Regions from separate parts of the Bifidobacterium sp. UTCIF-39 genome, predicted to be linked through region 1. Evidence: riboswitches for the same ligand, from Rfam matches in the RefSeq annotation. Region 1 holds a riboswitch; each other region holds the start of a gene.

The links. Region 1 has a riboswitch for thiamine pyrophosphate ahead of thiS (sulfur carrier protein ThiS). Riboswitches for the same ligand answer to the same signal wherever they lie in the genome.
Region 2: another riboswitch for thiamine pyrophosphate. It lies ahead of thiC (phosphomethylpyrimidine synthase ThiC); the one in region 1 lies ahead of thiS (sulfur carrier protein ThiS).
Region 3: another riboswitch for thiamine pyrophosphate. It lies ahead of EP30_RS08750 (ECF transporter S component); the one in region 1 lies ahead of thiS (sulfur carrier protein ThiS).

The regions. Positions count from the first base shown of each region.
Region 1 covers NZ_JEOG01000002.1:236,131-245,444, forward strand. The annotation lists gene EP30_RS01950 (TlyA family RNA methyltransferase) at 1-476, opposite strand, end outside; gene EP30_RS01955 (hypothetical protein) at 473-703, opposite strand; gene EP30_RS01960 (HAD-IIA family hydrolase) at 714-1,790, opposite strand; gene EP30_RS11050 (lipopolysaccharide assembly protein LapB) at 1,827-3,851, opposite strand; gene tyrS (tyrosine--tRNA ligase) at 3,848-5,158, opposite strand; gene EP30_RS01975 (rhodanese-like domain-containing protein) at 5,288-5,620, opposite strand; gene EP30_RS01980 (HesA/MoeB/ThiF family protein) at 5,778-6,587, opposite strand; gene EP30_RS01985 (putative heavy metal-binding protein) at 6,739-7,068, opposite strand; TPP riboswitch at 7,161-7,260, shown strand; gene thiS (sulfur carrier protein ThiS) at 7,452-7,646, shown strand; gene EP30_RS01995 (thiazole synthase) at 7,731-8,597, shown strand; gene EP30_RS02000 (putative ABC transporter permease) at 8,627-9,314, opposite strand, start outside.
Region 2 covers NZ_JEOG01000006.1:136,668-147,025, forward strand. The annotation lists gene glmM (phosphoglucosamine mutase) at 1-55, opposite strand, end outside; gene EP30_RS04195 (26S protease regulatory subunit) at 242-1,450, shown strand; gene thiC (phosphomethylpyrimidine synthase ThiC) at 1,569-4,301, opposite strand; TPP riboswitch at 4,297-4,403, opposite strand; gene EP30_RS04205 (hypothetical protein) at 4,503-6,719, opposite strand; gene EP30_RS04210 (RND family transporter) at 6,813-8,912, opposite strand; gene EP30_RS04215 (TetR/AcrR family transcriptional regulator) at 9,148-9,792, shown strand; gene EP30_RS04220 (helix-turn-helix domain-containing protein) at 9,789-10,046, opposite strand; gene EP30_RS04225 (ABC transporter substrate-binding protein) at 10,105-10,358, opposite strand, start outside.
Region 3 covers NZ_JEOG01000021.1:36,399-46,756, forward strand. The annotation lists gene EP30_RS08725 (extracellular solute-binding protein) at 1-920, opposite strand, end outside; gene EP30_RS08730 (ABC transporter ATP-binding protein) at 924-1,724, opposite strand; gene EP30_RS08735 (TenA family protein) at 2,115-2,825, opposite strand; gene EP30_RS08740 (energy-coupling factor transporter transmembrane protein EcfT) at 2,849-3,694, opposite strand; gene EP30_RS08745 (ABC transporter ATP-binding protein) at 3,691-5,241, opposite strand; gene EP30_RS08750 (ECF transporter S component) at 5,245-5,865, opposite strand; TPP riboswitch at 5,921-6,042, opposite strand; gene EP30_RS08755 (dipeptidase) at 6,170-7,540, opposite strand; gene EP30_RS08760 (DUF3043 domain-containing protein) at 7,619-8,230, shown strand; gene lpdA (dihydrolipoyl dehydrogenase) at 8,447-9,898, shown strand; gene EP30_RS08770 (DUF4191 domain-containing protein) at 10,082-10,358, shown strand, end outside.

The DNA.
Region 1 (9,314 bases):
AGCGAGATGAATGAGACATCGGAGACGATCATGCGCGGCGTGAATGGCAGATCCTCCGGACGCACGTCACGAATATTCACGCCGCTCATCTCGATCACTCTGGGATCGGACGCGATACGGGAGTCGAGCTGACCGTGACCCACGTCAAGCGCCACAACATGCGCGGCGCCGAAGCGCAGCAGCACGTCAGTGAACCCACCGGTGGATGCACCGATGTCAAGGCAGTCGGCCCCGTCGGGACGGGACAGCCCCTGAGGACAGAATGCATCGAACGCCCCCACCAGCTTGTAGGCACCCCGGGAGACGTAATCATCGTCGGGTGCGATGGCGATCGTCGACGTATTGCCGACCGTCGTCGATGGCTTGACCGTGATCACGCCATCGACGGTCACGGAACCCTGTCGGATCAGACGCTGTGCCTTGGATCGGGACAACGCCAGACCTCGTTCGACCAGTTCCTGATCAAGTCGGCTCATGATACGGTCCGGAGCCCGTCAAGCTCCGCCTTCAGCTGGTCGAGCGTGGAACGGTACGCGGCGATCTGCTCATCAAGTGAACGATCGTCAAGATCGGCCAGACGGGGGAACACCGTCACGACATCGATGCGGCCGTCGGCTGACTCGGCGACCGCATCGGTCACGGCATGATCATGCATATCATCACGTACACGGGAATCGGTTGATGCCATATCGATTGATGTCATGAAGGCACCCTCAGATATGGAATTCGGGAATGCTCAGAGCGTCCGGCTCCACACCGGAATCAAGCACCTGCCAGACCGCGCAGCATGCGGCACGCAGTGCGTCCAACGACGACAGCGCCGCATCGACGTCACCGTTCTCCCTCACCTGCAGGACACCGTCCACGACATGGGCCACGGCATCACGGCACACCCAGAAACCATCATCCTGCTGCAACACCTGCGGATGCGGCTCGTTCAGGCCTCGCAGATCCTTGGCGATGAACGTGGGACGCAGCACCGGATCGGCAAGCACGATCTCGTTCGGCTTGGACACGCCCGTGAGCACCACCAGCGAATCATAGCCGCCACGGTTTCCTGCCTCGATATCCGTGTCCAGACGGTCGCCGATGGCAAGGCACTGATCCTTGGCAACCGGCTCAACGCGCTCCCCGGACGTTTCGGCGAGGGAATCGGCCACCAGCTGACGGGCCTCGTCATACATGGCGGATTCCGGCTTGCCCGCCGATCCCGCCGGCTGATGGCCCACCGCTTCGATCACCGCGTTGACCAGCGACCCGCAGCCCGGCGCGATGCCGAGCTCGCGGGGAATGGTCAGATCACGGTTGGTTACCAGATACAGGGCTCCACGCTGGGCGGCGAACGCGGCGGATGCCAGCTCGTTCCACGTGATCTCCGGGTACCATCCCTGGATCACGGCCGCCGGTTCATCCTCCACGCGGTCGACCAGCGTCAGCCCGGCGCGGGTCACCTCCTCACGCAAATGCGGCGCGCCAACGGCCAGCACCTTGGCACCCGCCGGCACATGATGCGCCACCATACGGGCGGCCACCACCGAGGAGGTGATGACCTGCCACGGTTCGACGTCCAGACCGAACCCGCGCAGCTGCTCGGCGACCACGGCCTGGAATCGCGACGAATTGTTCGTCGTGTACTCCATGAGCATGCCCGCCGACTGTGCCTGTCGGATGGATTCCGAAGCATACTCCACCGGGTTCTTGCCCCGGTAGACCACGCCATCGAGATCCAGCAGCGCCAGTCGATACCGCTCGCTGATCGAAATGTCCGTGCCCTTGATGTACTGCGTCATGCCGTTCCCCTCGTGACTGCCGTGATATGACTGCCGTTATTCAGCCTGTTCGTCGCCGGATTCGGATTCCGAGGCATGCTCATCGCCGTCGTCGGTCTCCTCGTCTTCCGTACCGTCAACGGCGTCCGGATCGGAGGGGTCGGCATCGGCGTCGGCACCCTGCTGCGTTTCCTTGGCGGGGAGAGTCTCCTCGTCATCGGCGTTGCGCGGGTTGTCGTCGTCAGTGTCATGCTCGTCGAGTTCATTGACGGTGGAGGACACCACGTCGACCTCATCGGAAGTCACGTCATCCTCATCGGAGACAGCGTCGGAATCGGCATCCGAATCCTCGGATTCCTCACCGTTCTCGCCGTTGTCCTCGTCGTCGGATTCCTCATCCTCATCGTCGAACGCCGTCGGGTCGATGCCCAGACCTTCGAGCAGCTCGTCATCGATGTCCTCAAGATCATTGTCGATGATCTCGTCGCCGTTATCCTCGGCATCCGCGTACTCGTCCTCAAGACGGCCCACAAAATCATCAAGCTTGGCGGCGTCCTCGGCACGACCGGCCTGCTCGAGGAAATACTGCTCGGCCTGCACCGCACGCATGCGGTATTCACCGGAGATGCCCTTGGACCGACCGATGGTATGCACCATATCGATGGCCTTGTCCCAGTTCCCCAGATCGGCGTATGCGCCGGCCACCACAAGGAACATCTCGGCCTTGGATTCGCCACGCAGCATCTTGGCGTCATCCGACATGGCCAGTTCGATGGCCTTCTTCGGATTATCCAGACCGCGCTCGCAGTCGGCCATGAACGGCAGGTAATCCACATAGCCGTTCATACGGTATGCGGTGCGGAACTCGCGTAGGGCGAGCTTGTAGTCGCCCTGACGGTAGGCCACCAGAGCCAGCGTCTCACGGGTCATGTCGATGCGCGATGCCTGATGGGCGATCCACTTCGCGTGCTCGAGCGCCCACTCCGGGTCGCTTTCCTCAAGCGTGTATGCAGCCAGCATATGCAGGCCGATGTTCTCGGCATGCTCCTTGCTCAGACCACGCAGACGCTCGCGCTCGTCCGGCGACAGCATGTACCATTCCAGGCCCTTCGGCATCTTGGGCTCGTTGGGACGGCGAGCCGTGTACGGATTCTGCGACGGATACGACACGGTACCGTCGGAGTTACGACGGCCACCCTGATAGAAGGAGTGAGAACCCTTGCCGTCACGGTCGTACTGACTGCCTCGATCGTGACGCTCGCCGCCCTTGAACTCACGCTCATCATCCTTGGCGTAGCGAGGATTGCGAGGCTTGTCGTCGAACGAACGACGAGGCTTGCGATCATCACGGTGGAAATCGCGACGGTCGCCGTCACGACGGAAATCACGACGGTCATCCCTGCGATCATCACGGCGATCGCGATCACCACGGAAACCGCCGTTGCGATCATCACGGTGGAAGTCGCGACGATCATCACGACGGTCAAAGCGACGCTCACCATCACGACGATCGAAACGACGCTCACCATCACGACGGAAGTTCTTGCGTTCGCCATCGCGACGGTCATCCCTGCGATCATCACGACGGAATTCACGGCGGCCCTCGAATCGACGATCGCCACGCTCACCATCGTGATCGCGACGATCGAAGCGACGGTCATCATGGTGGAAATCGCGACGGCCGCCATCACGACGATCATCACGACGATCGAAGCGGCGTTCACCGTCACGACGATCGAAACGACGCTCACCATCACGACGGAAACCGCCGTTGCCGCGGCCGGACTGGCCGTAGCTCTTCTTGTAACCACCCTTGTAGCCGCCGCGGGAATCCTCGCCGTCACGGCTCTCGCGACGATCGCCATGATCGTCGTTGTAGCGACGGAACTCGCCGTCACGCTGGAAACGACGGCCACCGCCGTTGCCGCCACGGTTGCCATAGCCACCACGACGATCATCACGGCCGCGACCGCCACCGAACGACTTGCCGCCACGGTTGCCGTAGCCGCCGTTGCCACGACCCTTGCCGTAGCCGCCGGAATGTCCTCCGCGTCCCGCGGAATGATTACGTTCTTCGCTCATCGAGTCTCCTCCACTGCTGCCAATGCCTTCTTACCGCGGCGAAGCAGGGCGAAACGATCCTGCAGGAAATCACCGTCGGTCAATGTCTGTTCCTGATCTTCCACACGTGCGTTATTGAGGTACAGTCCGCCGGACTTGATCGCACGACGGGCCTCAGACGCGGACTTGAACAGTCCGGCCGCCGCAGCCACGTCGATGATGCGCTCGCCGGCACTGGCCTGCGGGAACGCACCGTCCACCTTCAGACCCTCCAGAGCGGCCTCAAGCGTGCCCTCGTCAAGCGCGGTCAGATCACCGCCGCGACCGAACAGCGCGGCCGCCGCATCGATGGCCTCCTGCGTGGCCTGCTCGCCATGCACGAAGCTCGTGACCTCCCATGCCAACGTGCGCTGGGCCTCGCGAGCGCCAGGATTCGTACGGCTCTCCTCCACCAGACGTTCGATCTCGTCCTTCGGCAGGAAGGTGAACGCCTTGAGCAGGCTTTCCATCTCCACGTCGGGGCGGTTGAACCAGAACTGGTAGAACTTGTACGGGCTGAGCATGGTGGCGTCCAGCCACACCGCATTGCCCTCGGACTTGCCGAACTTCTTGCCCTGCGCGTCGGTGATGATCGGGCTGGTGAATACGTTCACGCTCTCGCCGCGCACCTTGCGGATCAGATCGAGTCCGGAGGTGAGGTTGCCCCACTGGTCTGAGCCGCCCAGCTCCAGCGTGCAGCCGTATTCGTCGAACAGGTGCAGGAAGTCATTGCCCTGCAATACCTGGTAGCTGAACTCGGTAAAGGAAATGCCCTCCTCGGAGTTCAGGCGACGGGCCACGGTGTCCTTGGCGAGCATGGTGCCCAGACGGAAGTTCTTGCCCACATCACGCAGGAAGTCGATCACGCTCATCTCGGCGGTCCAGTCGTAGTTGCTGACGAACCGCACGGGATTGTCGCCGTCCGTCTTCAGAAAACGGCCGATCTGCGCCTTGAGACGGTCGGCCCATCCGGCAACGATTTCCTTGGGGTTGAGCGTGCGTTCGCCGGACTGGCGGGGATCGCCGATCAGACCGGTGGCGCCGCCGACCAGCGCGATGGGATGATGGCCGGCCTCCTGCAGATGACGCATGTTGATCAGCTGTACGAGGTTGCCGATGTGCAACGAGGCGGCTGTGGGGTCGAAGCCGCAATAATAGGTGATGGGATCGCCGTCCAGAGCCGCGGCGAGCTGCTCTTTGTCAGTGGATTGATTGACCAGACCGCGCCATTCGAGCTCTTCGAGAAGAGAATCGAACCCCGCTTCCTTGTAGCTTCTGACCTGAGACATGTGTTCCCTGTCACTCCTCAATCGTGTTGAATATTGCTGGGTCCAGCAACACTACAGTCTCTCAGGACATCGCGACAGTGCGAGTCGGCCCCGCCTGAGCGAATTCGCGCCGCTCCGGCTATACGGCGGCTATCCGCGCTGGGCGAGATACCGCTCGTACGCCTGGAAGCCTCCGGTGAGGTTCACCGCGTCGTAGCCGCGGTCCGCCAGCAACTGCGCCACTTCCTCGCTCCAGCTTCCCTCGCTGCAGTACACGATGACCGGCTTGTCCTTGGGAACGGTACGCAGCACACGGGCCAACGGGTCGAACGGGGCGTTGATCGCGCCGTCAATGCCGTGAGCCTCCACCTCATGCGGTTCACGCAGGTCCAATAGCGTAACCGTGGAGTAGTCCAATGCGGCGAACTCCTCCGGAGAGATCTGCCGTATCTCGTCCTCGTCGAACATGTCGTTTCCGATCATCGGTTTCGTTTCCCCCTGCGATCACATTGGTTGATGGATAAGTACGTGATGAATGATGAATGTGGCTGATAGTTGGTGACTGATGGCCGGTGACTGGTGGGCAGTGAGCGCCATCGTAGACGATTCGTCGCGCCGGTAGATCGCACGGTCAGATCACTCAGATCGCACAGGCCGGTTGCACATACCGGTCCGGATCGAGCGATGTGATCGTCGGATGATCGCCGCAGACCGGGCAGTCAGGTTCCCGTTCCGGCAACGGCACCGCGCGAATCCTCATGGTGAGCATGTCGACGGTCAACATCCGCCCGGTAAGCAGATCCCCCGTCCCTGTGATCATCTTCACCACCTCGACGGCCTGCAGACTGCCGATCACGCCCACGGCGGCTCCCAGAACGCCGGCCTCCTTACAGGTCGGTACTTCACCGGCCGCCGGCATATCGCGGAAGATGCACCGATAGCACGGCCCCTGCCCGGGAACGTAGTCCATGACCTGCCCGGCGAATTGCACCACGCCGCCGTGCACGAACGGTTTCCCGGCGAGCACGCAGGCGTCATTGATCAGAAACTTGGCAGCGAAGTTATCGGTGGCGTCCACCACCACGTCGTAGTCGGCGATCAGTTCGGCGGCGTTGCCGGCGTCGAACATGGTCCGATGCACGTTCACCGTCACGTCCGGGTTCAGTCTGACGATGCTTTCCTTCGCGGATTCCGCCTTGGACATGCCGACCCTGTCGGAGTCGTGGATGATCTGACGCTGCAGATTGCTGACGTCCACCACGTCGTCATCCACGATGCCGAGTGTGCCCACGCCGGCCGCCGCCAGATACAGGACGACAGGGGATCCCAGACCGCCGGCTCCGACGATCAGCACCTTCGCCGCGAGCAGACGCTTCTGTCCACGCACGCCCACGCCCTTGAGGATCAGATGCCGCGCGTACCGGTCGATCTGATCGTCGGAAAGCGTGATGCGCGGTTTCGCCGTGGTCGTCTGCGTCTGCTGCGGTTCCATGAAGTCGTTCTCCTTGCGCCCGTGTGCTCAATCGTTCAACATCTTGAATTCACGGCTGGACGGAGTCCTCGGCCGACGGCACGGAAACACAGCGGCCATCCCGCGTCGTTCAGGCCTTGGCGGCGAGCTGGACCGCGGTTCCCGATGCGGTGACCATGAGCATGTCGCCCTGGCCAAGCACCTCGTAATCGATGTCCACGCCCACCACGGCATGGGCGCCGAGCGCGGAGGCGCGCTGCTGCATTTCGGCGAGCGCCTCCTCGCGCGCGTTGACCAGCTCGTTCTCATAACCCTGGCTGCGGCCGCCGAACACGTTGCGCAGGCCAGCTCCGAGATCCTTGAGGATGTTCACACCGGAAATGACCTCGCCGAACACAATGCCGTAATAGCCGGTGATGGTGTAGCCCTCGACGGTGGGGGTAGTGGTGACGATCATGATATTCCCTTCGATCGGTGTTCCCTGATTCGGGAACCGTATTCCCACCTTACCGTGTTCGGCGCGCCGGCGTCTGCACGAGCAGGTAGGGTGATTGGTGTACGAACGGGAGCCGTTGGGCTGAGAGGAAGCTTCGCTTCGACCGTGGACTTGATGCGGGTCATGCCGCCGTAAGGAATCGTCATCGATTGCGCAACGCAGTGCATGATCATCACTCCGCATCATCCATGGTGGATTATGGAGTTGCTTTGCTATTCATTCCAACGATTCCGTATCCACGACGATAATCGAATATGGCATGACGGGTTCATGAACGGGCGCACCACGCAGGGTACGGCTTGGTTTCGTGCGCCCTTTTTTCATATTCGCCGAGTTTGGAGGAACTCATGCAGGTCAATGGAGAACAGGTCACGCTGGATACGCCGGTCAGCGTCGCCGACTATCTGGAGTCGCACGGTTACCGTGCCGAACGAGTGGCCGTGGAGCTCGACGGTGCCATCGTGCCGCGGGAGAAGCGTGACGATGTCATGCTCACTGATCAGTCGGTCATGGAGATCGTTCAGTTCGTTCAAGGCGGCTGAGTTCGCGCGCGTCGAACACCGGACATCACGTTCAGCATCATTTCATTCCGTTATCAATCTCCGTCATCAATCAAGGAGCCAATCATGATCCCCAATCCCGTCACTGAGGAATCCGTAGCCGCCACTCCCCTGCCGCCGCAGCCCGCGGTCACGAATCCGGTAGGCACTGCAGCCCCTATGCCCGAAGTGGTCGACAAGCCGCTGAATCTTGGCGGCCATGAGTTCGAGTCCCGCTTCATTCTGGGATCCGGCCGGTATGATCTCAATCTGATCAAGGCCACGGTGGAGCATGCCGGCACGCAGATCGTCACGATGGCGCTTCGTCGTGCACAGACCACGGAAAACAGCGTGCTCGATTACATTCCCGAGGGCATCACCCTGCTGCCGAACACGTCGGGCGCCCGTAATGCGGAGGAGGCTGTGCGCATCGCCCGACTGGCCCGCGAGGTGTGCCACACGGATTTCGTGAAGGTGGAGATCGAGCATGAGACCAAGTATCTGCTGCCCGATAACGCCGAGACGATCCGTGCCACGGAGATGCTGGCAAAGGAGGGATTCGTGGTCATGCCGTACATGTTCCCGGATCCGATCGCAGCCCGTCAGCTGGAGGAAGCCGGTGCCGCCGCGGTGATGCCGCTGGGTTCGCTGATCGGTTCGAACATGGGTCTGCGTATGCGTGACTTCATTCGCATCATCATCGACAATGCGAACGTGCCGGTGATCATCGACGCGGGCATCGGACGTCCGAGCCAGGCCTGCGATGCGATGGAGATGGGTGCCGATGCCGTGATGGCCTATACCGCCGTGGCGAGCGCCGGCAACATTCCGCTCATGGCCCGCGCGTTCAAGGATGCGATCGCCGCCGGACGTGCCGCCTATCTGGCCGGTCTTGGCAAGGTGACCGAAGGACAGGCTGTGCCGTCCAGTCCCACCACGGGATATTTGCACTGATGCACTGATAGTCGTTCTGTGCGGCTGTATCACCGATCGTTGTCGCAACGATCGCGATCATCATGTTTGCGATCGTTGCGATTCAGCATCTCACGCAGCTGCTTGATCGTCTCGCCATAGTCAACGGATGTCATGCGGGGGAACGAGCGGATCATACGTTTCTGCTGCGCGTTGAGCGCATTGGTAAGCGTGTCGTACAGCCGGCTGATCCCCTGCACGCGCGTGACCAGTCCCGGCAGATCGGGAAGGTTGTCGGCAAGATCACGCATCCGGTCCGCGGCGGCTCCCTTGTACGACTGCAGTCGTCCCGCGGCGGCGTCACTGTATCGTTGCAACGCCTCGATCGGGTCGAGCGCATAATCGCCCAGTCGTTCGCGGATGATGTCGCGGCTGCGTTCCAATATCTGGGAGAATTCGGCCAGACGCCGGGCGAAGCCGCTGAGGCCGATCACGGTGATCAGGAAGTCCACGAGGATCGTCACCATCAGCACCGCGATGATCGTATGGAATAGCGGCAGCGGGATCATCGCGGTCCATTGTTCCACCCACGGCTGGGCCACATCCACGATCAGTACGCCGAATACGCCGAATATGATCGCGCCGATCAGGCAGATACGTCCGTTGATATTGAATCTGAAGTGCGAGTAATCCCACCATCGTGCATGGAACGCCTTCTCCATCACCCATGACGTCACGTATTCGAGTACCGATGCGCCC
Region 2 (10,358 bases), on a different contig from region 1:
TCAGATCACGGTTCGCCAATCCACGAACACCATCGGTTCCGAACATCTTCGGCATATTGCCATACCCTCTATCTGAAAAAGAAGCATTACCGAGCACCATGGTACTCATGGACATGCCTGCGCTACGCCATGCCTCATGAATACTGCCCGTTTTCATCGCATTTGCCTTGCAAACCTCGCAACGACGACGGATCGCATGAACCGTATGATGTGTGGTATTCGATATCCGATCGAGGGGAGCATGATGGGCGACGGCGCAATGCGGCAGGACGGCGTGCTGGTGAGGATCACGGGATACGACGAGGGGCGCGTGCACTACTACGGCGTGATGCCGAACGGCCACGCCACGCAACTGACCTTTCCTCATCAGGAGGTGCTCGACATCGGCGACGTGATGCTGGTGGGCACAGATTTCTACGTGAAGGCGCCGGAATCGGCCTGGCCGCTGAAATCCCGCGTCGGCGTGGTCCGACGTGCGCTTGACGACTGCGTCATACTGGAGACCTCCGATGGGCTGGAGATCCTAGAGGGCGATTATCCGCAGTCCATCATGCCGGGCAACACCGTGGAGTTCACCGATCTGTTCGGCATCGAACGGGTGCTGTGGCCCACGGCGATCAGACCCGGCGAAAGCGACCATGACGACGACATCAAGCAGTACCGGATCACCCCAAGTGATGATCCGTCACTGACTTTCGCATCGTTCGGCGGATACGAGCAGGTCATCGTCCGCGCCAAGGAGCTGATCGAAACCCAGTTGGGCAACAGCGCGCAGATGCGTGCGATCGGCGCGAAACCGATCAAGGGCGTGATCTTCACCGGGGCACCGGGAACCGGCAAGACCCATCTGGCGAGAATCATCGCCAATGTGGCCGACGCGCAGTTTTACCTCGTCTCCGGACCGACCATCGTCAGCAAATACGTGGGAGACAGCGAGGAGACGCTGCGCATGATCTTCGCCGCCGCGCAAAGCGATCGGCGGGCCATTATCTTCTTCGATGAGATCGACTCCATCGCCGGGTCCCGCGACGCCGACACGAACGGCGTGGGCAAGCGTCTGGTGGCGCAACTGCTGACGTTGATGGACGGATTCGCATCCAAGGGCAATGTGGTGGTGGTCGCGGCGACCAACCGCATCGAGGACGTCGACCCGGCGCTGCTGCGTCCGGGACGGTTCGATTGGCAAATTCCGTTCCCGATGCCAAGTGAGCATGACCGGCTGGGGATTCTGCGCGTGCAGGAGCGCGCGCTCCGAACCGAAGGGGAACTGCCACTGGCCGATATCGCCGCCCGCACCGAGGGCTGGAGCGGTGCCGAGGTGTGCGCCATATGGACCGAGGCGGCGCTGGTCGCGGCCAAGGATAATCGCAGTGCGATCCGGTCGGATGATCTCATGACCGCGTTCGAACGGGTTGAACGCCGTCCGGAGCTGCGCCGGCATCGAGGCTGAACGCACACGAATCCGTGCGCACGAATATGCACGATCCGGTCGATAACGATGACCACGTCAGATCATCATCAACCGGATCGTGCGAATCATCAGATCGCCGAATCACCAGCTCATCGAATCACTCACTGGCCTTGGCGTAGAGCTTGCCGCCCTGGGCGCGGAACTTCTCGCTCATCTGGTCCATGCCCGCGGCGATGTCCTCGGCGCTCATGGCGGCACCGGACCGCACGCCGCTGTCGGCGACCGCCTGAGCGGCCACATCGACGGCCGGCACCTTGCCGGAGATGGTGTCCTGCACCAGCTGCTCCTGCTGCGCCGCGTTGCCGAACTTCTTGCGGATGTTCTGGCTGATGGCCATGGAGCAGAACTTCGGTCCGCACATGGAGCAGAAGTGCGCCATCTTGGCCGGCTCGGCGGGCAGCGTCTCGTCATGGAAGGCGATGGCGGTGTCCGGATCGTAGGCAAGGTTAAACTGGTCGAGCCAACGGAATTCGAAACGCGCCTTGGAGATCGCGAGATCGCGGTCCTGGGCGTGCGGATGATGCTTGGCGATGTCGGCCGCGTGGCAGGCGATCTTGTAGGCGATCACACCCTGCTTCACATCGTCCTTGTTCGGCAGACCGAGGTGTTCCTTCGGCGTGACGTAGCACAGCATGGCCGTGCCGTAGCGGGCGATCTCCACACCGCCGATGGCGGAGGTGATGTGATCGTAGCCGGGTGCCGTATCGGTGGTAAGCGGTCCGAGCGTGTAGAACGGAGCGCCGGAGCATACCGCCTTCTCCAGTTCGATGTTCATGCGCACGGTGTCGAACGGAATGTGGCCCGGGCCCTCGATCATCACCTGCACGTCCTTGGCCCAGGCGCGCTGGGTGAGCTCACCCAGAGTCATGAGCTCGGCCAGCTGGGCGGCATCGTTGGCATCGGCCAGCGAACCCGGACGCAGACCGTCACCCAATGAGAACGCCACGTCGTACTTGGCGAAGATGTCGCACAGTTCGTCGAAGTGCGTGTACAGGAAGCTTTCCTGATGGTGCTGCAGGCACCACTCGGCCATGATCGAACCGCCACGAGAGACGATGCCGGTCACGCGGTTGGCGGTAAGCGGCACGAAGCGCAGCAGCACGCCCGCGTGGATGGTCATGTAGTCCACGCCCTGCTCGCACTGCTCGATCACAGTGTCGCGGAACAGCTCCCAACTGAGCTTGGAGGCGTCGTCCTCCACCTTCTCGAGGGCCTGATACATCGGCACGGTGCCGATCGGAACCGGGGAGTTGCGCAGGATCCATTCGCGCGTGGTGTGAATGTCGTTGCCGGTGGACAGGTCCATCACGGTGTCGGCACCCCACTTGGTGGCCCACGTGAGCTTCTCCACCTCCTCATCGATGGAGCTGGTAACCGCGGAGTTGCCCATGTTGGCGTTGAGCTTGGTGAGGAACTTCTCGCCGATGATCATCGGCTCAGCCTCGGGGTGGTTGATGTTGCACGGCATGACGGCGTGACCGGATGCCAGCTCCGAACGCACGAGCTCCACATCGCAGTTCTCGCGCTCGGCGACGAACTTCATTTCGGGGGTGATGATGCCATGGCGGGCGTACCACATCTGGGTCACCGGATGGTCTTTGGCCTTCATCGGGTTGTGACGACGGCCTCGCCATTCCTTGGTGGCCTTGCCGCGCTTCATGGCGCGCTTGCCGTCATCGGCGAGGTTGCGACGACGCCCCTCGTACTCCTCGACATCGCCACGGTCCTTGATCCATGCGAGGCGAAGAGGCTGCAGACCCTCCTTCGGATCGCACTTGGGGCCTTCGGTGCTGTAGTCGATGAACGGCGGGTTCGGTCCGACTCCGGGGGTGTCGGACAGCTTGATCTCGGTGTACGGCACTTCCAGATCGTAGGTGCCGTGCTGGTTTTCGAAATGCACGGTCTTGGTCTTGCGGATGTGCGCCTTGTCACGCTGCTTGGAGTCACGGGCGGCGATGTCGACGCGCTGCTGCTTGGCAAGCTTGGCGGCGGCCTTGGCATCCTTGGCGTTGGTGAACTTTTTCTCGGCGGCGGGTTCGGCCGAGGGTTCGGCGGCAGGCTTCTCGGCACGCTTGGCGTAACCGTGACGGGCGTCGCCACGCACCGACTTCCATGCATCCACCATGGCCTGGGCCGCGGCCTGCGGATCCGACGCCTCGGTGATCGCCTTGGTGACGAACCATCCGGCGGCCTTGGTCCCGGCCAGCGTGGCGATGTCGTCGACGGTCACTCCCCCGACGACCGCCACCGGGTACACGCAGGCCGTGGCCATGGTGTTCACACGATCCACGGTGAGCAGGGTACCGTGCTCGTCGGCGGCCGATGCGGCCTCGAGCTCGGGGGTGGCCATGTGGAACGGGGTGGCCGCGATGTAGTCGATGCATCCCTCCGGGATCTCGTTGAGGATCGGCACCAGACCCTCGATCTCGGCGGACAGGCCGATGATGGCGTCATCGCCGAGCAGTTCACGTGCCTCGCGCGGTTCCACATCGTTCGGTCCCAGATGGACACCGTCGACCTTGATGCCCTTGTTGCGGCACTGCCAGACGACGTCGGCACGACCGTCGAGCACCAGGGCGACGGAGTCCGACTTGTCGTTGTCCTCGATGATCTGGGCCACATCCTGGGCCAGACCGGCGAGATCACGGGCGGTGACGTGGCGTGCGGAAACGCGGATGAACGTCACTCCGCCACGCAGCGCGTCGTCCACCACATCGGTGATGACGCCATTGGCAATGTCCTGCGGTCCGACGACGAGCGATGCCGACAGATCGAAACCGTCACGCATCGAAACGTAGGGGAACCGTTGTGATTGTGCAGGATTCTGCATGAACTTTCCTAACTTCCTACGGCGGCATTACCCGACCAGGTTCTACGGTCTCGGACGCTTTCCGATCTCAGCCCTCGCATTTGGGCACCCGTGTGGACATGATTCACGCTAGCACTGCATACCGCGATTCCCCATATTGATCTGGCGTGTCGTAATGGTTTGTGGTAGCACCCGCCGTCATTACATGACGGCGACCGTGGATCACAGACCGAACAATGCCTTGACCCGGGCGATGATGCCTTCCTGGGACGCCTTGTCATCGGCGGTACTGACGGCATCCTTAGCAGCGGCGGAGCCGTTCGCATTGTCGTCCGTTTCGGGCTTGTCAACGCCGGACACCACGTAGGTGAACTGCACGCGATCCACGTTGGTATTGTCGGGCGCGACGAACGAATGCGGCGTGAAACCGGTACCGAGTTTGTCGTCAATGGTCTTCTGCAGTTCGTCGAGCACCTTGCGGTCGATGCCGTTGACGGATTCGGCGAGCGCCGCATTCCCTTCGGCGAGGGTTCGGGTGCCGGAGGCCGCCGTCTGCGCTCCTTCGGCCAGTTGACTGGCACCTGACTTGGCGTTTTGCGTTCCGTCGGCCAGTTCGCTTGTCCCCTGTGCGAGTGTTGACGCGCCGGAATGGAGCGTGGACGCTCCCGTTGCAAGGGTTCCGGAGCCTGAGGCGAGTTCGGATGCGCCCGCATTGACTGCGGCGGATCCGTCCGCGACCTGCTTGGCTGCGGTGTTCAGTGCGTCCAGCGAGTCGGATGGCATGGCGTTCAGTCCCTGTGCGACCTGATTCATGCCGTTGGCGAGCTGTGCGGCACCGCCGGCGACGGTGGAGGATTGCGTGGCGTCGAATTGGTTGTTCAGTGTTGCGGCACCGGTGTTGAGCGAGTCGATGCCATCGCCGAGCTGGGCGTATCCGTCGGATGCCTGCTTGAGCGCCTGGGCGCTACCGGTGTAGGCGCCGGCCGTTTGGTTGGCTTTGGCGAACGCTTCGATGGCCTGATTAAGCGCCGCCTGCTTGTCGGCGTTCTGCGGATCGACGACGTAGGCCTGCAGTGCGGTCTGCATTTGCTGCTGGGCGGCAGCGGCCTGCTGCGCCGCCTGCTGCGCGGCGGTTTCTGCGGTCTGCTGGCTTTGTTTCAGTGTTGTCTGGTACTGGCTGCTTCCAGTGCTGAGTGCACCGATGCCGCTGTGGAGGTTCTGCCAGCCGTCCTTCAGCGTCGGCTGTGAGGGGTCGTTGCTGGATTCGCCAAGCTGGTGGGCGAGCGTGTTCGCGCCTGAGGTCAGCTGTGGCACTGCCGCGGAGACAGCGCCGACACCGGTGGTGAGTGCGTTGACGCCGTTGGCGAGCTGTTGCGAACCGGAGGCCAGCGTCTGTGTGCCTTGGGCGAGTGACGTGGCACCCTGTTGGACACCCTGTGCACCGGCGGCGAGCGAGCCGGTTCCGTCCGCCAATTGCGAGGCTCCGGTGTTCACACTGCTCGCGCCATTGTGCAGCGCGGCGAGGCCCTGATCGAGCGTGTTCGCGCCGGATGCCAAGGTCGCGTTCCCATCGGCGAGCTGCGATGAACCGTCGGCGAGCTGGGTGGTGGCGTCTTCAAGCTTGCTGGTCTGTTCGGTGAGTTTCGAGGTGTCCTGCGAGCTCAGGTCGATGGCGAGGTCGAGGTTCATGCCGGCGATCTGCCATCCGGAGTATTGGAAGTCCTTGGCGGTGCCGTGGATGTGGAATGTCTGGGATTCCCCGGGCAGCACCATGGCCGAGACCACGGTGTTGCTGCCGGATGTCGCCAACGTGGCGTCGGAGTCGGTGATGTCATAGGCGTTTTGCGGGAACGTACCCTGCGCCTGCAGCACGTAGCTTTCGGAGAAGTCCTTGACGGTGTCATCGTCGTTGGCGTTGATGGCGAGCGTGATGTCGAGGTCGCCGTTCCTGCCCGCAAGGTCATCGGGGTCGATGGTCGTGCCGTCGAGCGTATAGGTGATCGCGATGGTCCATGGCAGGGGGGTGTCTGCAGCCATGTCCCCCTGGTAGTAGAACGGCTGGTCGGCGGTGGTGGTCAGTGATACGTGACCGTCCTGCTGTCGGAGTTTCTGGTCCGTCGTCAGGTTGGTGACGTTCGTGTAGTCGGATGGATCGTCGATGTCGGTTGCGGCGTTCGCATCGAACACGTTGACGACGTAGATGCCCTGTGCGGCACCGTCGGCCGCGGTTTTGACATAGACGACCTCGTTTTTCTTGCCGGATGACGGCTCTCCGATCGCGGAGGCGTCGGCTACGGTGCGCGTGGCGGATGCCGCCGTCGCGGACGGTTCCCCGGCCGAGGCGACGCCGATGCCGAAGATGGATGCGGTCAGCACGGCGATGGCGGATGATGCGGCGACGATGGATCGCAGCGAACCGCCGGATGACATGTGCATCATGGGAAAACTCCTTAGTTGGGTCTTTGACAACTGGACTACAGATAGGTGAGTTTGAATGGGTTGTATGGATGATTCGTGATCAGGTCCGCGCGATTATTTCCGCGAGGGGATGCGAAACATGGTGGTGCGCTGGATCAGTGGGTCGGTGACGCGCAGCAGCCATGGCAGGAACACGAACATCATGAGCATGGAGAGGAACGCACCGCGACCGATGAGCGTGCCGAGTTCGGAGATCACGCCGTTGGTGGCGATGAGGTTCACCGATATTCCGGCACAGATGAGGATCGTGGCGGAGGTCAGGATCGTCACGGCGGAATGGTGGATCGCCGATCGTGCGGCATCCTTCGCGTTCATGGTTCGTCGTCGGTCGAAGTATTCGCGTGCGTAGATGATCGCATAGTCCACGGCGGCGCCCAATTGCACGGCGTCGATGACGAGGTAGCCGATGTAGTTGAGGCTGCCGCCCGTCAGATACGGCACGGACAGGTTCATCCAGATGGCCACTTCGATGGCCAGGAGGATCACGATGGGAATCGAGATGCTGCGGAACATGATCATCAGCACCAGGGCGATGGAGCCGATGGAGAATATCCGCACGATCGGCGTGTCCTGGCGCACGGTATCGCGCAGATCGTAGATGCTGACCGTGTTGCCGACCAGACGGTAATCGTCGCCATAATATGCGCCAACCGTCCGTCGCATCGTCTCGACCATGTCGTAGGCGGTGTCGCTTTCCGATTCGACGTCCAATGTGATCACGATGCGCGACCAGCCATGCGACAGCACCTGATCCGCCGTGGATTCGGGCACGATTGCGGTAGGGAGCGCGCGCCCGGCCTCGGTGATGTATGAGGTCACGCCGGTGACGTGATCCAGCCGTTCGATGGCATCGACGGTCTTCTGCTCGTCGGCCCACCGGCCTTCGGGAACCATGACGACCCATGTCTCCGATTTGCCGAATGCGTCGTCGATACGCTTGCTCTCCCGTTCCTGCACGCTGCCGGGTGCGGTCATGCCGGACGCGCCGTAGACGAAATCGTTGCGATCCTGCGCCAGATAGGAAGGAACCGCGCAGACGATGATGACCAGTGCCGCCGGCAGCATGATCCTCTGGCAGACTTCGGCGAATCGGCGGAACGACGGCAGCAGGTAGCGGTGGCGCAACGCGTTCAGCGGCTTCAGCATCATGAGAATCAGGCATGGCATGAGGAACATGACGGACAGGAAACTGAACACGATGCCCTTGGCGAGCACGACGCCCATGTTCACGCCGATGCCGAAGCGCATGACGGTGAGCGACAGGAATCCGAAGAACGTGACGGCAGCACTGGAGAGCACAACGGAGAAGCCGCGCATCATCGCGTGTGCCATGGCTTCTTCGGGGTCGACGTACCGTTGCTGCTCCCTGCGGAACGTGTGCAACAGCACGATCGCGTAATCCATGGATACAGCCAGCTGCAGAATGGCACCACAGATCTGGCTGATGAACGAGATCTCCCCCAGCACGATGTTCGTACCCATGTTGATGACGACAGCCACGCCGATGACGATGAGGAAGATCACCGGTTCGAACCACGAGTTTGACGTGAGCAGCAGAATCAGCACCACGACGGCCACGGCCGCAAGCATGATATAGACTACCTGCTGCGCCGTGGACTGCTGGGCGTCGGCGGTGCTGACGGCGTCGCCGGACATCGACACGCGGGTCGCGCCATCCCGTTCGGCAACGGCACGGGTATCCCGCAACGCCGTCGGACCCTTGTCCGATTCGACGGTGAGCTGGTACAGATATCCGTCGTCGGTCTTCCATGTCGATACCGTCTTGGCATCCTGCACGGAGGCCGGCTGCCTGATATCGACGACGCTGCCGAGCCACATGACCTCGGTCACGCCATCGACGTCGGCGAGTTCCTTGGAGATCGTCTCCGCCTGCGCGGCGTCGATGCCTTCGGCATACAGACGGGCATTGGGAGTGCCACCGCCGAATGCGGATTTCATGTCGTCGAGCGCGACGACGGACGGGGAATCCTTCGGCAGATAGTCCGTCATCGAATAGTTCACGCCAACGTACGGATATATCACTCCGCACACGAGAGTAAGCAGGGCGAAGAACCCCACCACCCATCGGCGGTGATGCAGCAGCCCCTTGCAGACGTTCAGCATGGTTTTCGTCTTCCGTTTCCACAGTGCCATACGACAGGTGATCCCTCGCACGGCAGTCATCACACAACAACCGATATATATGCAACATATGAACATTAACCAACAGTTGTTGTTTTACAATTGGCATTATGACAACGACGACATCGGGAAACAACCGCCACCGAAGGCAACGAACGTCGCCTAGACGACAAGATAATCAACAAGTGTTGTTTATCTCGAATATCGATGTCCCGAACCGAAAGCGAGAACCATCATGGACCGTCGAATGCGTCGAACCCGTACGCAACTGCTGCGGGCCCTCATCAGCCTGTTGGAGACCAAGCCACTGAACGACATCACAGTGACGGAACTGACAAGAATCGCCGACATCAACCGAGCCACGTTCTACGCGCACTACAAGGACGTGTACGAACTGTTCGACGAACTGAAAACCGAATGCTGCATCATGCTCCGCGAACTCATCGTGCGGCACGCCGAGGAGATCCAGCATGGCGACACAGCCGGTATTACCCGGGAGATCTTCGAATACTTCGACGACAACGAGCAGATGTTCACGCTGCTGACGTACAACGGGGACACGACGCTATACGGCGACATCATCATCACCCTGCAGAATGCGCTCGCCGAAACGGTGCTGCCTGTTAAGTGCGGGGAGCATTTCTCGAACCGTCGAACGGTCAATCGCGACGATCATCAGGAAATGATGCTGTTCGTCTACCAATTCGACTTCATCGTGGGCGGGCTGGTGAGCCTTCTTCAGCGATGGTTCACCAACGGCCGCAAGGAAAGCGTGGAAACCATGGCGGCCCTGGCCGACAACTACGTGCAGCGCATCGGCCCCGAGGCGTTCGAGCGCAGCATGAGCCTGATCGAAGCCGACGGCGCCAAAGTCGTCGCCCGGACCGTCTAGCGACCGTCGGACCGAAGAAACGAGCACGCGATCCACAGCCGCACACGCGAGGATTCCCGCCCCAGATCCAGTCCGAGCAACCGCTCGATTCTGTCGAGACGGTTCTCCACGGTGTGTCGATGCACTCCCAGCGCCTTGGCGGCATCGTCATCGCCGACGATCAACCATGCACGACGGTCGTAGACGCCTAATACGGCGGCCTTGGATCCGGACACGATACCACCGGAATCCATCGCCGCATACAGTCGCTCCACTACACACACCATGTACGCCGTGCGTTGCGCACGTCACGCCATGCGATCAACCCTCTTCTCATTCCTGCGCGATGGTGGTGTCGGCGAGCTTGTACTCGCCCAACGTGGTGACGGAGAAGTCCTTCACCTGATCACGGACGGCAAACAGTCCCGGCTTGTACACCAGCGGGATCTCCGGCGCATCGTCGGCGATGATCTGCTGCACCTGCGCGTAGTACCTGAGTCGGGTGTCGCGATCGGAATCGGCGGCCGCCTTCTTGATCAGATCGTCCACCTGCGGATTGGCGTACCCGGAATTCACGTTCGCACTGG
Region 3 (10,358 bases), on a different contig from region 1:
AGGTCGATCTGCGAGACCTTGGAGTAGCGGATCGAGAAGCGCTCGAGCACGGCCATCAGGATGATGGAGATGATCGACGGGATGAGCATGAACACGGCGATCACGGCACCACGGTTGAAGTTCGGGATGCTGCCGAGCATCTGGTTGAACAGCGTCATGGCGAGCACATCGTAGGTGCCGCCGACGGAGGTCGGAATACCGTAATCGGTGAAGCTCAGGAAGAAGCTCTGGATGAACGCCACGCACATGGTGCCGATCAGTGGTCGTACCACGGTCATGAAGAAGGTCTTGATCGGCTTGTCGCCCATGATGTGCGAAACGATGATGAACTTCTTGTCCACGAACTGGAAGCTATTGTTGATCAGCAGGAAGCAGGTGGGCATGGTGTAGATCACGTAGCCGATGAGCAGGCCGTTGAAGCCGTAGATGTCGAACAGCTGGTGGCCGAACAGCTTGGTGATCAGACCTTCCTTACCGAAGGAGTAGATGATCGCGAAGCCGTAGGTGATGGTCGGCAGCAGCATCGGCACCTGGGTGAGCAGGGCGAGCGCCTTCTTGAACTTCGGCGGCAGGTTGGTGCAGTTCACCGTGTAGGCCAGCAGGAAGGCGAGCAGCACGGCCACGAGCGCGGACGCGGACGCCACCTTGAGGCTATTGAACACGGAGGTGAGGAATTCGGGCCGGGCCAGAATGGCGGAGTAGTTGGCCATGGTGGCCGCGCCGCTTCCGGTCTGGAAGGACTTCATGATCACGAGGACCATGGGGATGATGAGGAAGCCGATGAAGGCCACCGTCACCACGACGAGCAGTGCGGTGAGCTCCGGCTGACGGTTGCGTCGGGCCAGTTGCTCGTGATAGGGCAGCGGTTCGGGCGTGATGGTCTTTTTCTGCGCGCCCGCCTGAACGGATTCGACCGACATGACTCAGGCCTCCTGACCGGCGCCGGCCAGCACGGGCTGCTTGGCGTTCGCGCCGTCGGCGTCGTCCTCGAACAGGGAGTAGATGTTGTTGCGCTTGACTTCCAGCTGGTGGAGGATGAACTTGCGCACGAACTCGCTGGCGGGGTGGTGGATGATGTCGTCGGGGGATGCGTACTGGGCGATCTTGCCCTGGTTGAGGATCAGCACCTTGTCGCTCATCGTGCAGGCCTCTTCGGGATCGTGGGTCACCATGATGGTGGTGAGGTTGTACTGTTCCACGATCTGCTTGATCTTCTGCTTGATCGATTCCTTGATCACGCCGTCCAGTGCGGACAGCGGCTCGTCGAGCAGCAGCAGCTTCGGCTTCATCACCAGGGTGCGGGCGAGCGCCACACGCTGCTTCTGGCCACCGGAGAGCTCGTCGATCTTCTTGTTGAGGTGCTCCTCGAGACCGAGCAGGCTGATCATCTCCTTGATCTCCTTTTCGGTGGAGATGCCGGGGTTGTTCTTCAGACCGTAGGTGATGTTTTCGTAGGCGTTGAGGTTCGGGAAGAGTGCGTAGTCCTGGAACACGATGTTGAAACCGCGCTTCTCCATCGGCACGTTCGTCAGGTCCTCGCCGTTGTAGAGGATCTGGCCGCTGGTGGGCTGGCTGATGCCGAGGATGATGTTGAGCAGCGTGGTCTTACCACCGCCAGAAGGACCGAGAATAGACATGATCTGGCCGTCTCCGATGGTCAGGGAGATGCCGTTGAGGACGTGGGTGTCCCCGAAGGACTTGGTGATGTCTTTCAGTTCCAACATGATGTTGTCGCCTTTCGCGTCGGATTGGCGGCCGACGCACCGTTGTGTGTTCTATGTCTTTACTGCTACTGCTTGTTCTTCTCTTGAGTGGACCGGTCTGAACCGATCACAGTTATGATTCTTCCATCGGCGTCGGCGACGATGGGGTTACAGCGCTGAAGGTTCATAGAAAGAACGGTGAACAACAATCAAACTTACATGCGTTTTACGTAGTTTTTTGCACAACCGTATGCGGATACGCGTATCTTCGGACTGAACATCAACATCACAACCCAACTCCCACAAGGCCTGAGAATGCAAAACGGCAGCCCATCCGACGTTGTTCCAGTATGTAGAAATGACGTCGGACGAGCTGCCGGTTATGCCTTCGCGGTTCGGAACGGGATCGGATCAGGCCAGATCGTAGGCGTCCTCGAAGAAACGCCTCTCCAGATGCACGATCCTGCGGAACACGTCGGCCTCGGGACCGTCCACATGCGCGTACTCGTTGACGAGCGCGATCAGGCGTCCGGTCCAGGCACGGAACAGCTCGCCCTCGTGCAGGTCGACCCAGCCCTTGTGCGCAGGCACCTGCTGGATCACGCCGGCGTCGACCGTGCGCTTGGCCCAGGCCAGATACAGCCATTCCATGCAGCACAGCGCGGTGATGAGTTCCTCCCATGTGCCGTTCACGATCTCGGACAGGTAGTCGCAGTATTCGCGGTTGGCGGGGGTCTGCGGCGCGTTCTCGTACTGCTCGTCGGTCACGTGGTACACCTTGAGGAAGTTGGTGAAGTAGGGGGCCTCCTCGTCGGCGAAGAACTGCGACTGCTTGCGCAGCATCTCCTTGGTCTCCTCGCGCGGGGCCAATGCGATGGCATGGTCCATGATGCCCTGGTTGAAAAACTTGAAGTCCTGGATGAGGTAGGACACGAGCACGTGATCGGGAAGCGTGTCGTCGAGCAGTTCGTTGACGAATCGGGAGTTGATCGCCTTGTTCCAGTCCTCAGCAGCCGACATGTACAGCTGGTCGGCCACGCTTCCGGCCTCGGCGCCGAGGAACGCCCATTCGCCGCTGACGGATGCGGCCGCTTCGGGCACATGCTTGGTGGTTTCGCTCATGATGAGCTCCTTTCGGATTCGGATCAGTTGGAGGTAAGGGGCAGGTTCCAGTAGCCGGTGGCGATGGCGGTGCCCACGGCGATGGCGGGGACGATCAGCGCGATCGCATAGGAGACCCAATCGATGGCGTGCAACTGCGATACGCGGGCCATGGTCCGTGTATCCGACGCGCCGAATCCTCTGGCCTCCATGGCGGTGGCGAGCTTGGTGGCGCGACGGATCGACAGCACCAGCAGCGCGAACGCCTGCGAACAGACACGACGGATCGGATTGCCGTCGCCAAGACCGCGCGAACGACGAGACAGGCCAAGGGCCCGCCAATCCTCCTGCAGCAGCGTGAACATGCGGATGCCGGCGAGCGCGCCGTAGACGAACCGCGACGGCAGGTGCAGGATCTGCACGAGTCCGTCGGCCAGATCGGTGGGGTCGAGTCCGAGCACGAAGATCACACTCGGCACGGCGATCGCCGCCACACGCAGGAAGGTTGCCACTGCCAGATACAGCGATCCATCACTGATCACGATGGCCGCCCATGCGAAGTGCACGGTTCCGCTCGTCCGTCCGTACAGGGCGATGGTGACGAAACTGCCGACCGCGGCGATCCACACCGGCCAGGTGCGGCGCAGGACGACGAACGGGTTGATACCGCCGATCCACAGCAGGACCACGGACAGGGCAAGCTGGATGGAAGCGGATACCACGTCGAGTGTGGTGAACAACGGCAGACTCATGATGAGCGGGCAGATGAATCGGCTGACCGGGTTGAGTCGTGCGATGAACCATGACTGCGAGGCCGGTTTGACACGCTCGTGCCGCTGTTCCGGTGGCGTGACGGTGACGGTCATGCCGGCGGCTTGTGATTCACTCATCGTGCACTCCCCTCGTTTGCGGCCGTTGACGACACGCCGAAGTGTATGGGAATGGCATCCAACGATCGTACCAATGGCTCGTCGTGGGTCACCATGATCACCGTGCAACCCTGATCGCGGATTCCGGCGATCAGTTCCACCATCTGGCTCCATGTACGAAAATCCTGGCCGAAGGTGGGTTCGTCCATGACGAGCACGCGCGGTGCCGCGGCAAGCATGGATGCGACGGACAGTCGGCGCTTCTCCCCTCCGGACAGCGTGTACGGGTTGCCTGCAGCGAAACGCGACAACCGCAGACGCTCCAAAAGCTCATCGGCGATCGCATACGCCTCGTCGCTTTTGCCCATGGATTTCGGACCGATCGCCACCTCGTCGCGCACGGTGTTGGCGGCGAACTGATGCTCCGGCTCCTGGAACACCATGCCGATGCGGCCGAGCAATTCACGGCTCTTCCAATGGAATGGTTCGCGCGAGTTCGGTTTAGGAGCCAGATCGGATGCGATAAGCACCTGACCGGCCACAGGTTCGAGCAGTCCCGCCAGCGTGAGTGCGAGCGTGGACTTGCCGGCGCCGTTGGGGCCCATCAGCGCGTAGATGCGACCGCGTTCAAAGTCAAGATTCACATGTTCGCCCAGCGGCACGCCGTTACGTCCGAACGACAGATCCCGGGTGGACAGCACGATGCGCTCGTTCTCAACATCGTCAGTGGTGGCGGTGTCGGCGGTGTCATCATCGTCATCCGTGGGCGGGAAACTCGGAATCGCACGCCCCGGCACCCATGAGCCGCCATCGGCGAGAACATCACCCATGGTGGAGAACACCTCATCGGGCGTACCGTCGGCCAGCACACCGCCTTCATGGCTGTCGCCCGCGGCACCGAGCACGATCACGCGGTCGACCAGATCAAGCCAGACGTCGATATGATGTTCGACCACGACCATGGTCTGACCAGTGGACTCCACGACATGCCTCACCGCATCATGAACCTCACGCACGCCCGGTGGATCGAGATTCGCGGTGGGCTCATCGAGCAACAGCAAACCGGGACGCATGGCCAGTACGCCGGCCAATGCCAGACGCTGACGCTGACCACCGGACAGGTGCCGCGTGGAATGCGTGAGCTCAAGCGATTCAAGTCCCACGATGTCGAGCGACGCCCGGACCCGCTTCCACGTCTCGTCCTTGGGGACGCCAAGATTCTCACAGGCGAAGGCCACATCGTCGCCCGCACGTTCAAGGATGATCTGCGCATCCGGATCCTGCAACACCAATCCGGCCATACCGCGCGCGTCGTTGGCGTCCACTCCCCCGACGCTGAGCGTACCCTCGCGCACACCCTCGTCGTCACTGCCCAGCACGCCGGCCATGGCGGCCATGAACGTGCTCTTGCCGGCACCCGACGCGCCCAGCAGCAGCACGCGCTCGCCGGGACGGATCGTCAGATTCACATGACGCAGCGCGAAGTCCTTGCGGGTGGAATGACGCCAGCCCCAGTCGCGCGCCTCAACGCCGACCGGGGCCGCCTTCTGGAATACGGAATCGTTCACCGATCAGACCAGCGCCTTGGCCCTGCCGGACTCGAAACGGTCGAGCACGCCGGTGGCGGCGATGGCACGCTGCACGAACCACATGAGCAGGCCGGCGATCACGGCACCGGAGATCAGCGTGGTCACCAGATAGGACAGACCGTAGGTGCTAAAGAAGCCGATGCCCACGCGGCTGCCGAACGGGGAGAACTCGAACAGGTAGTTGCCGAAACCGGACAGCAGACCGGAAAGGGTGGCGGTCAGCGGGTTCCACACGCGGTAGCGCACCACGATGAAGATGATCTCGGCGAACACGCCTTGGACCAGACCGATGATGATCGAGCCGCTGATGCCGAATACGCCGCCGGCGCCGATGATGTATTCGATGCAGGCCGCGATCAGTTCGGCGTAGATGGCCGCGCCGGGCTTGCGCACGATGATGGCGGCCAGCGGACCGGCGAACAGCCAGAAGGCGCAGACCAGACCGTTGAAGCCAGGGAGCACGGCGTCAAGGGCGGTGGTCGGGATCTTGTAGATCAGATCCCAGCCGGCGAAGATCACACCGGATGCGACCGCGATGATGGATGCGACGACTATATCGACTACGCGCCAGCGCAGATTCGTCTTGGCGATGGTTTCAGACATGTGAGTTGTGCCTTTCCTCTCCATGGGGAACGCCGGTTGCGTTCCGCCACAAGGCACGGGAAAACGAGAGACATCCGTGCGCCGGCATTACCCGGTATACGTTCATACGGTCGAAGCAGTGCTTCCTCTCAGCCTTCGCATTCTGTGGGATATGCGAAAGCCCCCGTGTCCGAAGCTGATACTACACGGGGGCCTTACAAAGTGCAATGGTCAATTCCGCGAAATCATGGGAATCGTCGATGAACGGTTCCGTAGATCTACGTAGTTCACCATGATTGGCGGAACGACCGCACGTAATTTTGGGTTACCGGGCGAGCTTGCCGAGAATCAGCGCCTCGGCGAGGATGTTCTTCTTCAGACTCGGCAGGTCGATGGACTCGTTGGGGCTGTGCGCGTTGGCCTTCGGGTCCTCGGGGCCGGTGACCAGCACCTGCGCCTGGGGGAAGATACGCTGCAGTTCGGGGATGAACGGGATGGATCCGCCTTCGCCCTTGTTCGCGGGCTCCACGCCGAACGCCTCGGCCAGCGCCTCCTCGGCGTCCTTGACGGCGGTGCAGTTGGGGTCCATGGCCCAGCCCTTGCCGTTCTCCAGCGACTCGACGGTCACTTCGGCGCCAAACGGGGCGTTTGCCTTCAGGAACTCGGCGAGCGCGCGCTGCGCCTCCTCGGGCTCCTGGTTGGGCGAGGTGCGCATGGACAGGCGGAAGCGAGCGGAGTCGGCGATCACGTTGAACGAGCCGTCCACGGGATGCGCATCGAAGCCGATCACGGTCACGCTGGGCTTGGTCCACAGACGGGAGGCGATCGAATCAGTGCCGGCGAGACGATAGCCGGGCACCACAGCGGCGTCGGCGCGCAGGGACTCCTCGTCAAGATCGCGCTGGAGTCCGCCGATCGGCTCCTCGGCGAGCAGGCCGGGCACCACGAGGTTGCCGTCCTTGTCATACATGGACGCGATGAGCATGGATGCGAGCGTGTTCGCGTCGAGGATCGGACCGCCGAACTGGCCGGAATGCACGGGGTGGCCGAGCACGCGCACGGTCACGTCCACGCAGGTGTTGCCGCGCAGGGAGGTGGTCAGACTGGGGATCTCGGCGGACCAGTTGCCGGAATCGGCCACGATGATCACGTCGGATTCGAACTCGGCGGCATGCTCTTCGATGAACGGGATGAAGCTGGGCGACCCCATCTCCTCCTCGCCTTCGATGAACACCTTCACGTTCACACCCAGATCGTCTCCAAGGGCGTGCAGCGCGCCGGAGTGGATGGCGATGCCGCCGCCATCGTCGGCCGCGCCACGGCCGTACAGACGACCGTCGTCCTTGGCGGTGGCGACGAACGGATCGGTGTCCCACTCCTTGGGATCGGGAACCGGCTGCACGTCATGATGGGCATACAGCAGTACAGTGGGCGCCTGGGGATCCACGATGCGCGAACCGACGACCTCCCACGCACCGGGCGTGCCATCCGGGTTGCGCGACTGGACCACGCGAGCGTCCACGCCCTCCTCACGCAGCACCTCGGCCACGAATTCGGCGGAACGCTTCATATGATCGGCGGTGATGCCCAGCGCCGACACGGATCCCAGTGCGATCTTCCGGGATAGCACGTCAACGACCCGCTGCCAGTCCTGATCCACGCGGGAGCGCAGCTCGTCGAAACCGACCTGTGCCATATAATCATCCTCCTTGGCGATTGGTGTCATGTGGCTGTATAAACCCTATGAGTCTAGGCGTCACCGTAACCTGCTCGTATGACATGGAACCCTTTCAAACGTTCTGAAGACAAGGAAAAGGCCGAACAGACGCCGGAAGAGACGCCGCAGAGCAACGGCAAGAAGAATCGTCCCACTCCGAAGATGAAGGATGCGCAGGCCGCCAAGATCCGCCCGCTGGTCCCCAAGGACCGCAAGGCGAGCAACAGGGCCGCCCGGCAGAAGATGCGCGCGAAGCAGGACGCCGAATACGATGCCATGAAGACCGGCGATCTCAACCACATGCCCAAGTCGGAGCGTATCGACTACCGCATCTACATCCGCGACTATGTGGACGCCCGTTGGAATCTGGCGGAGTTCATGATGCCCTTCGTCATCATCATGCTGTTCTGCTCGATCTTCGTCACCTCGATGTACCCGCAGCTGACGCTGTGGCTGATGGTCATCATGTACGCATACTTCATCGTCGCGATCATCGACATCGCCGTCATGTGGCGCGGACTGAAGAAGAAGCTCATCGCCAAGTACGGTGAGAAGTCCGTCGCCAAGGGCACCCGCTCGGGCAGCTACGCATGGTCCCGCGCCATGCAGATGCGCCGTTGGCGTCTTCCCCGCCCGCGCACGCAGAAGCGCGGCCAGTGGCCGAACTGACCGAACCGACCGAACCGATCAGGAATGAGACTCAATTGGTCTGAACCTGATCTGAGCCGCGAGCGAAACCCGCCCGTTACGAACAGCCACGTCGTCGTCCAGATTCTATGCTGGATACGACGTGGTTTTTCTGTACCGCATCACTAATCACCAATGAATCAGCAATCATCAATGCGTGCATGCGCGGTTCACCGACACAAAGGAGCTGACGTGACCTTGGCAACCGAATTCGATGTCGTCGTCGTAGGAGCCGGACCTGGAGGATACTCCACCGCACTGCGGGCGGCCGAACTGGGACTGTCCGTGGCGTTGATCGAACGCGACGAACGTCCCGGAGGCACCTGTCTGAACCGTGGATGCATCCCCACCAAGGCGCTGATCACCGCAGCCAGAGCCGTGGAACAGGCACGCGCCGCCGAACGGTACGGCATCACCATACGAGTGGAGGACGTGGACTTCGGTCGGTTGGCCGACTACCGGGACCAGAGTGTACGGACCATGACCGAGGGGCTCGCCGGCCTGCTGCGCTTCCGGGGAATCACCACGATTCAGGGCACGGCCAGCATTCAGCCCGAACCGACGGACGCCGACGGCATGCACACCGTGTTCGTGACGCAGCAGGACGGATCGATGCGCAGCATCACCACCCGTCATGTCGTCGTGGCCACGGGATCCCGCCCCCGCCCCCTACCGACGACTCCGTTCTCGCAGACCGTGCTCAGCTCCGATGAAGCGCTGACGCTCGACACGTTCCCCAGTTCCGCGGTCATCATCGGGGCGGGTGCCATTGCGCTTGAATTCGCGAGTCTGTGGAACGCCGCCGGAACGCAGGTCACCCTGCTGGTTCGTCGGGGAGGCGTGCTGTCTCACTGGGACCGCCGGGTAAGCGCCACCCTGACCCGTGAACTCAAACGTCACGGCATCACCGTGATCACCAACACCAACGTCGATGAGATCGAGACCGGCGTGAATCTTGGCGCGACCGTGCGATACACCCGCACCGTCGGCCGTACCACGGAGCAGGGAGTAGCGGCGGCGGAAATCGTGCTCGCAGCCATTGGCCGCACGCCCAACACCGATGCCGACTGGTTCGCCGGAACCGGTATCACGCTTGACGATGCCGGATTCGTTCATACCGATGATATGGGACGCACCACGGTACATGGCATCTGGGCGGTGGGCGATATCACCGCCGGTCACCAGCTCGCCCACCGCGCCTTCGAACAGGGCATCACCGTGGCCGAGGCCATCGCCGGACTCGATCCCGCCCCGGTTGACGAGGCCACCGTTCCGAGCATCGTCTTCTCCTCCCCCGAGGCCGCATCCGTTGGCCTGACCAAGGCCGAGGCCCAGGCGCGGGACGGCTATACCGAGGTAACGGAGACGATCTATCCGATGATGGGCAATTCCCGCACCATGATGATCGGCGAAAACGGATCGATCACCGTGGTCAGCGCGGTCGATACCGCAAGCGGCGATCGCGTGGTGGCCGGCATCCACATGGTGGGCCCGGAGGTCTCCGAAATCGCGTCCGAGGCGGAGCAGATCGTCGGCGGCAAACTGCCGTTGAGCACGGTCGCACGACTGATCCACCCGCATCCCACGTTCTCCGAAGCGCTGGGCGAGGCACTGCTCAAGGCCGACGGCAGGCCGCTGCATATGCGGTAGACGCCCCAAGGACGACTCCGAATCCACGGTTGAAACCCGCGTCTGAGCCTTATCTGGACACGGCGTTTCATCCCGCAGCAGACCACTTGGCAGAAAGTCAAGTACACTATTTTCCAGCAAACCCAAAGACGACAGACCGAAAACGTGTGCCGTCGTCAGGTCAAGGAACAGTCAAAGGACATCATGGCAGACAACGAGAAGACCGAGAAGAAGGCAAAGAAGCAGGGCACGATCAGCCAGATCATTCAGATCTACAAGTTCACCTACGCGGACGACAAGCAGCTGCCGTTCCTGATCGCAGGAGGCATCATCCTGCCGATCATCGTGGCGGCGGCCGCATGCGCCATCCTCCACGTGCACTGGATCACGTGGATCTTCACCATGATTCTGGGCGTCATGGTGGGCCTGCTGTTCGGCACGATGATCCTCACCCGCCGCGCCGACAAGGTGGGCTACCGCC